Regions from separate parts of the Bacillus haimaensis genome, predicted to be linked through region 1. Evidence: riboswitches for the same ligand, from Rfam matches in the RefSeq annotation. Region 1 holds a riboswitch; the other holds the start of a gene.
The links. Region 1 has a riboswitch for S-adenosylmethionine ahead of ABN702_RS08570 (iron-containing alcohol dehydrogenase family protein). Riboswitches for the same ligand answer to the same signal wherever they lie in the genome.
Positions count from the first base shown of each region.

Region 2: it holds a riboswitch for S-adenosylmethionine, as region 1 does, so the genes downstream of both, mtnW (2,3-diketo-5-methylthiopentyl-1-phosphate enolase) here and ABN702_RS08570 (iron-containing alcohol dehydrogenase family protein) in region 1, are expected to answer to the same signal.

Region 1 covers NZ_CP158164.1:1,681,290-1,686,345, forward strand. The annotation lists gene ABN702_RS08560 (argininosuccinate synthase) at 1-617, shown strand, start outside; gene argH (argininosuccinate lyase) at 649-2,022, shown strand; SAM riboswitch class I at 2,401-2,510, shown strand; gene ABN702_RS08570 (iron-containing alcohol dehydrogenase family protein) at 2,594-3,682, shown strand; gene ABN702_RS08575 (MetQ/NlpA family ABC transporter substrate-binding protein) at 3,684-4,499, shown strand; gene ABN702_RS08580 (methionine ABC transporter ATP-binding protein) at 4,572-5,056, shown strand, end outside.
Region 2 covers NZ_CP158164.1:2,422,290-2,427,345, forward strand. The annotation lists gene ABN702_RS12300 (1,2-dihydroxy-3-keto-5-methylthiopentene dioxygenase) at 1-36, opposite strand, end outside; gene ABN702_RS12305 (methylthioribulose 1-phosphate dehydratase) at 62-703, opposite strand; gene ABN702_RS12310 (2-hydroxy-3-keto-5-methylthiopentenyl-1-phosphate phosphatase) at 700-1,365, opposite strand; gene mtnW (2,3-diketo-5-methylthiopentyl-1-phosphate enolase) at 1,362-2,606, opposite strand; SAM riboswitch class I at 2,692-2,798, opposite strand; gene ABN702_RS12320 (pyridoxal phosphate-dependent aminotransferase) at 2,888-4,060, opposite strand; gene ABN702_RS12325 (carbon-nitrogen family hydrolase) at 4,184-4,966, shown strand.

The DNA.
Region 1 (5,056 bases):
CGGCATTTGCATGGACCAATCCGATTGAATTGACTCCAGATCAGCCGGAATACCTTGAAATAACCTTTGAAAATGGTGTTCCTGTAGCACTTAATGATAAGAGTATGGATCTTGTACCATTGATTGAAGAACTGAATGAAATAGGAGGAAAGCATGGAGTGGGCCGTATCGACCACATTGAAAATCGTCTTGTTGGAATCAAATCCCGTGAGGTCTACGAGAATCCCGCTGCGCTTATTCTGATTCAGGCACATAAGGAATTGGAATTTTTGACATTGCCTAGAGAAGTGACCCAATTCAAAACCTCCATTGATCAACAAATGGCAAAAGTGATTTACGAAGGATTATGGTATTCCCCGTTAGTGGGTGCGCTACAAGCTTTCGTTGAGGAAACCCAGAAGCATGTAAGCGGAAAAATCCGCGTAAAGCTCCAAAAAGGAAACCATACAGTAGTCGGGCGTCAATCCGAAAACAGCTTATACAATGAGGAACTGGCCACCTATTCCAAAGGGGACATGTTCGACCATAACGCTGCAGTCGGCTTTATCAAGCTCTGGGGTCTGCCGACAAAGGTGTATGTGGAAATTCATAAAAAAGAAAAAGTAGCAAGCTATTAAACTTATTTTTTGAAATGGAGGCTATCATCCTATGTCTAAACTATGGGGCGGAAGATTCACCAAGGAAACCGACAAGCTTGTAGAAGCGTTCACTGCCTCTATTACTTTCGATAAAGAGTTGGCTAGTGAAGACATCGAAGGCAGTATCGCACATGTGCAGATGCTCGGGGACTGCGGAATCATCGCCATTGAGGATGCAAATACAATCAAAGAGGGATTATTGAAGATACAGCAAAAAATCAACAATGGAGATGTAGAGTTTCTTGTGGAGCATGAGGATATTCACATGAACATTGAAAAGCTGCTAATAGATGAAATAGGACCTGTTGGAGGAAAGCTTCACACAGGACGAAGCCGTAATGATCAAGTCGCGACAGATATGCATCTGTATCTTCGCAAGCAGACGAAATCGATCATTGGACTTTTGAATGACGTGCAAAAAGCGATAATGGATCAGGCAAAGAATAATATTGACACCATTCTGCCAGGCTACACCCATCTTCAGCGAGCACAGCCTGTTTCCTTTGCTCACCATCTTCTTGCATATTTTTGGATGCTTGAACGTGACAAAGAAAGATTGCAGGACAGCTTGAAACGTATAAACTGGTCACCACTTGGTGCCGGCGCACTTGCTGGAACAACCTTCCCGATCGACAGACAGCAGACGGCAGAATTATTAGGGTTTGATATGGTATACCCGAACAGCATGGATGCAGTCAGCGACAGGGATTTTATCGTTGAGTTCCTGTCACACGCATCGCTAATCATGACACATATTTCACGTTTATCCGAGGAGCTGGTCATCTGGTCGAGTCAGGAGTTTCAATTCATTGAACTAGACGATGCCTTTTGCACGGGATCTAGTATTATGCCTCAAAAGAAGAATCCGGATGTCCCAGAGCTTCTCCGTGCCAAAACCGGAAGAGTATATGGCAACCTCGTAGGTCTGCTGACTGTTTTGAAGGGGCTACCGCTTGCCTACAACAAAGATATGCAGGAAGACAAAGAAGGGATGTTCGATACAGTAGCAACACTCGACGGTTCAATGCGCCTTCTTGCTCCGATGATCCGTACCATGACTGTCAACAAAGATAAGATGCACCAAGCTGTATCACAGGATTTCTCCAATGCAACAGATATTGCAGATTACCTTGTAACAAAGGGACTGCCATTCAGACAGGCACATGAAATAATCGGAAAAATCGTCCTGTATGCCATAAATAACCAAAAGTTCCTATTAGGTTTGACCATAGAAGAATACCAGCAGTTTTCACCATTATTCAAAGAAGACATCTATAAAATCCTACAACCCAAAAATGTAGTAGGAGCAAGAAACAGCCAAGGAGGCACAGGATTCCAACAAGTAAAAAACCAACTAGCCTTCGCCGAGCAATTTGTCGACTAATTGGAGTTTTTTAGTGCAGAGGAAAACTTCAACAATATTAATTAACTTTCTACTTTTTTTACGAAGGCCCTGTTAATTTCTAGTGTAGGTTTTAAGAATCTAGCTATTGATTGGAGCAATAGGCGAAGACTCCTGCGGGAGATAGCGGTAGACTGGGGACCCCACAGGCGAAGCCGAGGAGGCTCCGACACCGCCCCTTGGGTCGCTGCGCCTAGTGCGGAAATCAACAGCGTGTTCAAAGGTGACAATCTATTTACAAGATTAGGAGTAGTAAAAACGCTTACATTTTATTATTTCAAAAAACTTATTGACAGAAGCTTTTCAGCAACATATACTTACTTTAATCTTTTAATAATTCAATAGTTTCAAAAATTACAACTCTTATCAAGAGTGGCAGAGGGACTGGCCCCATGACGCCCGGCAACCTTTCTAGATCGATAGAAAAGGTGCTAATTCCAGCAGAACAACGATGTTCTGGAAGATAAGAGAGGACGTTTTTTTGTATTCTCATCCTCTCTTGTTTTCAAGGGAGGATTTTTTGTTGCATTGGAACTTTGGAGGGAGGAATGAAATGATCAACGTACAGGGTGCACCAGCCATCTATCAATCGGAGGTGGGAGTGTTTAAAAAACTTCCTGAATTTTTAGAATCAAATGGGTTTAAAAGGGTCTTCATCGTACATGGAACAAAATCACTGCATGCCGTGAAATCGCATATTCCTGATTTCGGATTCCTACAGGTGCACTTTGAACACTACCGAGGTGAATGTTCGGATGAGGAAGTCAGGCGGATAAGGCATATTGCAGAATCATGGGACGCGGACATAATCATCGGGTTGGGCGGAGGTAAAGTGTTAGATCTCTCTAAAGCGTTGGGCTACGAAATGCGTGTGGATGTTGTCCTGGTTCCTACTGTCGCTTCCACATGTGCCGCTTGGACCCCACTTAGTGTTTTCTATTCGGAGAGTGGCCAGTTTAAACGGTATACCATTTTTCCGAAAAGTACGCTTTTGGTCTTGGTGGAACCTGAAATTTTGCTAAATGCACCCGTCCAGTTTTTCAAGGCTGGCATCGGCGATACACTTGCCAAATGGTATGAGGCGGAGAGCCTTATTTACGATCTCGAAACAGTTCCGGTACCTGTCCAAATAGGGCTGCAATCAGCCGATCTTTGTAAAAACATTATATTGGAAGAGGGAATTCAAGCCCTCGCTGATATAGAAGGGGGAACGCTCAAATCCAGTTTCCGAGCTGTCACCGACGCCATCATTATGCTTGGTGGAATGGTGGGTGGCTATGCAGATCACTATGGAAGGATAGCAGCCGCACATTCTGTACATAATGCATTGACGAAAATTCCTTCCACCCATCATCTTCTTCATGGAGAGAAAGTAGCATATGGAATACTCGTCCAATTGGCATTGGAAGGAAAAATAGAGGAGATCAGCAATCTGGCTTTATTTTTTGAAAAAACAGGTCTTCCAATGAGCCTCCATGATCTTGGCATTTCCATCAATGATAGAAAGACGCTAGAAAAAATCGCCGATAATACCCTGCTTCCTTCAGAGTCGATCCACTTTATGAAAAGGAAATTTGAAGCATCAGATATTTTGGAAGCATTTGAAGTAATCGAAAAAATAAATGAAAAAGGGAGAGAGTAGGATGAAGAAAATATTAGGATTTTTGCTGACAGCACTATTATTATCGGTTATTACTGCATGTGGGAGCAGTGAATCAGGGGGGAGTGAGGCCCTGAGTGAAGATAAGCTGATTGTCGGAGTTACAGCGGGACCTCATGAGCAGATATTGGAAAAAGTGAAGGAAGTCGCGGCAAAGGATGGATTGGATATAGAAATCGAGGTTTTCACTGAATATGTAATGCCGAATGTCGCGTTGGACGAGGGTGACCTGGATGTAAACAGCTTCCAGCATAAGCCTTATCTGGAGCAGTTCAAAAAGGACCGCGGATTGGACTTAACAGATGTAGCGACAACAGTTAACTTCCCGATGGGCATATATTCTGCTAGCATCAAAGATATTAAAGATCTGAAAGATGGCGATAAGGTCGGTTTGCCAAATGACCCAACTAATGGGGCTCGTTCCTTGCAGCTATTTGAATTGGCAGGTTTGATCAAATTAAAAGAAGGCGCTGGTGCAAATGCAACCTTAAAGGATATAGAGGAAAATGAAAAAAACCTGGAATTCATTGAATTGGAGGCTTCCCAGATCCCACGTCAACTCGAAGAACTGGCAGCTGCTGCTATCAACACAAACTTCGCGGTGGAATTTGGATTTGTTCCAACCAAAGATTCCATTTTCATTGAACCAGGAGACTCTCCTTGGGTAAATACATTGGTCGTCCGCACGGAGAACAAGGATGATCCAGTATTGAAAAAGCTGATTAAAGCTTATCATTCTGATGAAGTGAAACAGTTTATCGATGAAACGTTTGAAGGATCTGTTGTTCCATCATGGTAATAGCAAGACTTAGGAAAGCCGCCAATGGTGCGGCTTTCTACAATATTTACTCAGAAAATGGAGGGATACATAATGATTAGACTCGATAACATCTCCAAAAGCTTTGTCTCCAAGAAATCCAGCATCGAGGCATTGAAAAATGTTTCGTTGGAGGTGCAGAAAGGCGAGATTTTTGGTGTGATCGGCTACAGTGGAGCGGGAAAAAGCACCCTGATCCGCTGTGTCAATCTTCTGGAAAAACCAACAAAAGGCAAGGTTTTTGTTGACGGGCTTGAATTGACTTCTCTTACCTCCAAAAAGCTTTTAGCATCACGCCGAAAAATAGGAATGATCTTTCAGGGTTTCAACCTGTTAAAAACCGCTACAGTATATGAAAATATCGCCATACCTTTGCGGTTGACCGGTGTATCCAAAAAGGAGATAGCGAATAGAGTAGACAAATATCTGGGAATTGTCGGTCTATTGGACAAAAAAGAAGCTTATCCAAGCCAGCTTTCAGGAGGGCAAAAGCAACGGGTCGCCATCGCAAGGGCGCTTTCCAATGAACCGAGTGTTCT
Region 2 (5,056 bases), 740 kb from region 1:
TCTTTCGTTTGTTTGATGAATTCTGATTTCAGCCATTCTTTTTCCTCCTCAAGGTTTATTTTTATTGGACCTGCAAGCTTCCTCTAATACTGTTTTTCACGCTTAAAAGCTTTAAGTGATAGGAAAACAGGAATTCCCATGCTTCCAGGTGTTTTTTCGCTTCAAATGCAGTTTTTCCCCAGACTGTAATTCCGTGATTTTGGATCAGCACAGCACCACTGTCTTCATGGATATGCTTTGAAAACTCCCTCGCAAGTTTTGGAATATCAGCATGATTTTTAATAATTGGAATGCTGACAGAGGCACCTTCTTCCCAAATCCCCAAGGCTTTTATAATTTCCTGGCCTGTAAAGACTATCTCCTTCTGCTCGGCATATAATTCCGAAATGACATTATTGTCGACCGTATGGACATGAAGGGAGCAACCGGCATTTGACTTGCCGTACACTTCCACATGAAGCAGTGTTTCCGCGGAAGGCAACAGAATGGTCTCTTCCACCGCTTCCCCTGCATAGTTTACTAGCAGAAAATCTTCCGGTGTTCTTTTCCGCTTATCCTTTCCGCTTGCTGAAACAAAAAAAGTCAAAGGGTCATCTGTTACTTTGATGGAAAGATTTCCACTTGTTCCAAAAAACCAATCACGGCCAGCCAGCTCCTCCTTCACATCTGCAAGCTCATTCCACCTAGTGATTTGACTACTCATGATGGCACCTCCTGCTTATTCAGTATCTTTATCACATCGAAGAAGTCTTCAAATGCTTCATAGTTAATGGATTGCTCATCGCATTTTTCAATCAAAAAATCCCTGGCTATTACCTGATCCGCCATTTTCGCCGCCTGCAGGTCTGTAATGGAATCACCAATCACTATTTTATAAGTGTCCTTGTCTGCAAGTTTACGAATAACAGATGGTTTGCAGCACCCGCATTCGTTTTGGCATTCCTCATCACAAGAATGCGGCCAGTGAATCCTGATGCTCTCTTCTGAAAAGTCAGACTCATTGCAGTAGATTTGGCCCCGGGGCACAATTCCACGCAACAAGGGCTCTACAAAAAAGTCTATTCCTCCAGACACAATATAAAGTGGAATCTGCTGGTTCCTCGCGTATTCGACAAATTCATGAAATCCTTTTCTGATCGCGGCATGCTCTAAAATGTACGTGCTGATTTCTTCCACTTGGTTTGAGGGAAGCAGGGAAAACATTTTCCCTACTCCTTCTCGAATGGATATCTCCTGCGAAAGTACTTTATCCTTTAAATCATTCCACTCTGGTGGGGCATATTTCTTCATAATGGCAATGATGTTGTCACTGTCTGTCACCGTTCCATCAAAATCACAAAATATCATAGGCTGACCTGAACTCATTTTGCCACCTCCAAACTGCCCCATTGTTCAATTGCGAGTTTTAGTTCCGGGTTCGTTTCAGCCTGTTCGCTCAAGTTTTTTCCAACCAGCACTCCATCAACCGCCTGTCTGAAAGCCGCACCACCGCCAATGGCGCCCAATGCATGTCCATGAATCCCACCACCTGCATTGATTACAGAATCCTTACCGAAATCATGGTAGAGCTGCGGTACAAGACCTGGATGAATTCCAGCTGATGGAACAGGCAGGGCAGCTTTCATTCCTTCTTCTACTTTTGTTAAGCTCTCTCTAATTCCAAGTGCTTCCTTCTTTGGCAATGCAACACTGCCATAGGGGGAAGGAAACAGGGAAAAATCGGCTCCGGCGTACCGGACAAGTTTTCCAAGAAGAAGTTCGTTGGAAATCCCATAAAACTCTGATGGAGTACTTGCTCCACTTACTGCAGGGTGTGCCATGATCGGTATCTGAATGTTTTCATCCTCAGCAAGCCCTTGCATTACATCCAACCCATATGCAAAGACATTAAATAATAGAATGTCAGCTCCAAGCTCGACAGCCCGCTTCGCTTTTTCCTTCAAGTCAGACGTTCGGCCGGTGAGATTTACAGCATAGAAGGCGCGATGCCCTGTATCCTCGTATACTTCCTCCAAAACTTTTTTGCCGACTGCAATTCTCTTTTCAAATGGAGTAAGTGGATTCTCGAAAAGGATTTCATCATCCTTAATAAAATCGACTCCCCCAAGTGCCTGTTCCCGAAGCTGATTTCCAAGGAATGTGAGGTCCCTGCCAATTACACCTTTAAAAATGCTCATGACATATGGACGATCGGTGACACCTGTCAGTTCCCTGATCCCCTCCACACCGAATTTTGGTCCAGGGAATAGGCTTTTCAGTTCACTAGAAAACTCCAAATCTAACAGTTTGATTTCACCATCCAAGGAGAGCTTCCCGAACACGGTCGTTAAAATGGCAGGTAGATCATTGCTGAAGTTTAAGCTTGGGTAACCAATTTGGATGATCCCTCTTGTAATGGCGGTTCCAAAATAACTGTTCACCCTCACGCATGGTTCAAGTTCCTGGACATGCACCACCCTGCCCTTATGTTTTTTCAGCTGTTCCTGTTCCAATAGCGGCAAATCGGTCCAAGAACCAACGGTCAAACCAAGGGCAATACCCTCCGCTTTTTTTTCCAAGTTCCCTTTTCTGTCATGTACCAGGTATGCGGCTATAATTTCACTCATATCTATCATCCTTTCAAAAACACTTGAAATGGTATGTAAACGTAAAAAACCTCTTCGACAAGAAGAGGTTAGGAATCCTAACATCCTCTTATCTCCCAGCATAAAAGCTGCAAGATTTAGCACCGTGCTTATGTACATAAGTCGGTTGCCGGGTATCATCGGGCTAGTCCCTCCACCTGCTCTTGATAAGAAAACGCAATATATATAATATTTTTAAGTTTAAAATAAAGGAAATCTAACAGGAATTATGACATCCTTCCGTGCAGATGTCAATAAAGTTTTCAGAAAATATTCAGTTTTTGAATCCTTTGCACTGCTTCTTTCAGACGTTCTGTACTTGTCAGGAGCCCTACACGCACATATCCTTCACCATAGGAACCGAATCCAATACCTGGTGCTACGACCACATGAGCTTCACCTAGCAGTTTATCGGCAAATTCAGTGGATGTGAAACCTTTTGGAACCTTTAACCAAGCAAAGAAAGAACCTTGTGGCGCAGCTACTTCCCATCCTATTTCCCGCAGCCCTGTAATGAGGACATCCCTTCTTTCAGCATAAAGATCCACCAGCTCTTCCACACATTTCTGCGATTCCAGCAGTGCAGTTGTAGCAGCTTCCTGTACCGCCCCAAAGATGCTTACATACATATGATCCTGCAGTAAGTTGATCGCCTCGATGACAGTTGGGTTGCCGACAGCAAATCCAACACGCCACCCTGCCATGTTATAGGTCTTGGATAGGGTATAAATCTCAATTCCCACTTCTTTCGCTCCCGGAGTCTGCAGAAAGCTTAACGGCCTTTTCCCTTCAAATCCGATGGCTCCATATGCGAAATCATGTACAACACAAATATCATGCTTATCCGCCAGGTCTACCGTCTCCTCGAAAAATTTTGATGTGGCAACTGCACCAGTGGGATTATTGGGATAGTTCAAAAACATCAGCTTCGCTTTATCCAAAACACTTTCATCTATGTCTTCATAATTTGGTAAAAAATGATATACTTCTTCTAACGGCATATATTCCATTTTTGCTTTTGCAAGGGCAACCCCTGACCAGTAATCAGGATAACCGGGATCTGGTACAAGCACAGTATCACCCTCATTCAATAAGCATTGCGGAATTTCAACAAGACCTGCTTTGCCGCCAAATAGTACCGCCACTTCCGTTTTCGGGTCGAGCGTTACGTTATATTCTCTTTTATAAAATTCAGCTATCGCCTCTTTAAAAAAGTCGTTGCCCCTGAATGGTGAATATTTATGATGAATGGGATTATCTACAGCTTTTTGCAAGGAACGTACAACATGTTCCGGTGTAGGCTGATCCGGGTTACCTTGTCCAAGATTGATGACATCATGCCCCTCGGCCACCACCCTTCCCACCTTTTGCACCAGGGAGGCAAAAAATTGAGTCGGCAGCTGATCTAATAGTTCAGATTTTTGGAAATGTTTCATTTGCTCACCTACTTAAAAAATTCTTGAAATCCTAGTCACAAATCATATAATGTTAAAAACGACTTGTAAAGAAATTTTTCAAAAAATAAAAAATAATTTGTTCTCAAAAAGGGGGTCCACCACATGAAATGGAAGATTGCATGCATTCAGTTTGATATCGCCTTCGGAAATCCCGAAGCCAATATAGAGAAAGTGTGTGAGCTAGTAAAAGAAGCAGGAAAAGATAACCCGGACATTATCGTCCTACCTGAGCTCTGGTCTACAGGCTATGATCTTGGTAGACTCGATAAAATTGCAGACTCGGGAGGATTTGTAACGACCAAATTCCTGAAATCACTCGCAAAGGAACAGAATGCCCATATTGTCGGGGGGTCAATTGCTAAAAAGACCAACCGTGGAATCTACAATACGATGCTTACAGTTAATAAAGACGGGGAGGTTGCAGGGGAATACAGCAAATTGCATCTGTTTCGTCTAATGGATGAACACCATTTCCTGCAGCCAGGAAAAACAGATGGAATGTTTAAGCTTGATGGGGAAGACTGCGCAGGCTTCATCTGTTACGATATCAGGTTTCCCGAGTGGATTCGCGCACATACCACGAAAAATGCCAAAGCCATTTTCGTTGTGGCGGAGTGGCCATTAGCAAGAGTCGCGCATTGGAGGACTTTATTGATTGCAAGAGCAATTGAAAACCAATGCTATGTAATTGCCTGCAACCGATCCGGCTCCGACCCTAAGAACGAGTTCGCCGGACATTCCATGATTATCGATCCATGGGGAGAGATCCTTGCTGAAGCAGGCGAAGGAGCAGATACCATTTCAGCCACAATCGATCTGGCCAAGGTCGATGAGGTAAGAAAGCAAATTCCTATCTTTGAGGATAGAAGACCGCAATACTATTAAAATATTGATTCACGGCTCCACCTTTTTTGTTGAGGGTGGAGTTTTTTTCTACCTGTAAAAACCCAAAACAAAAAGGACCCCAACAAATTG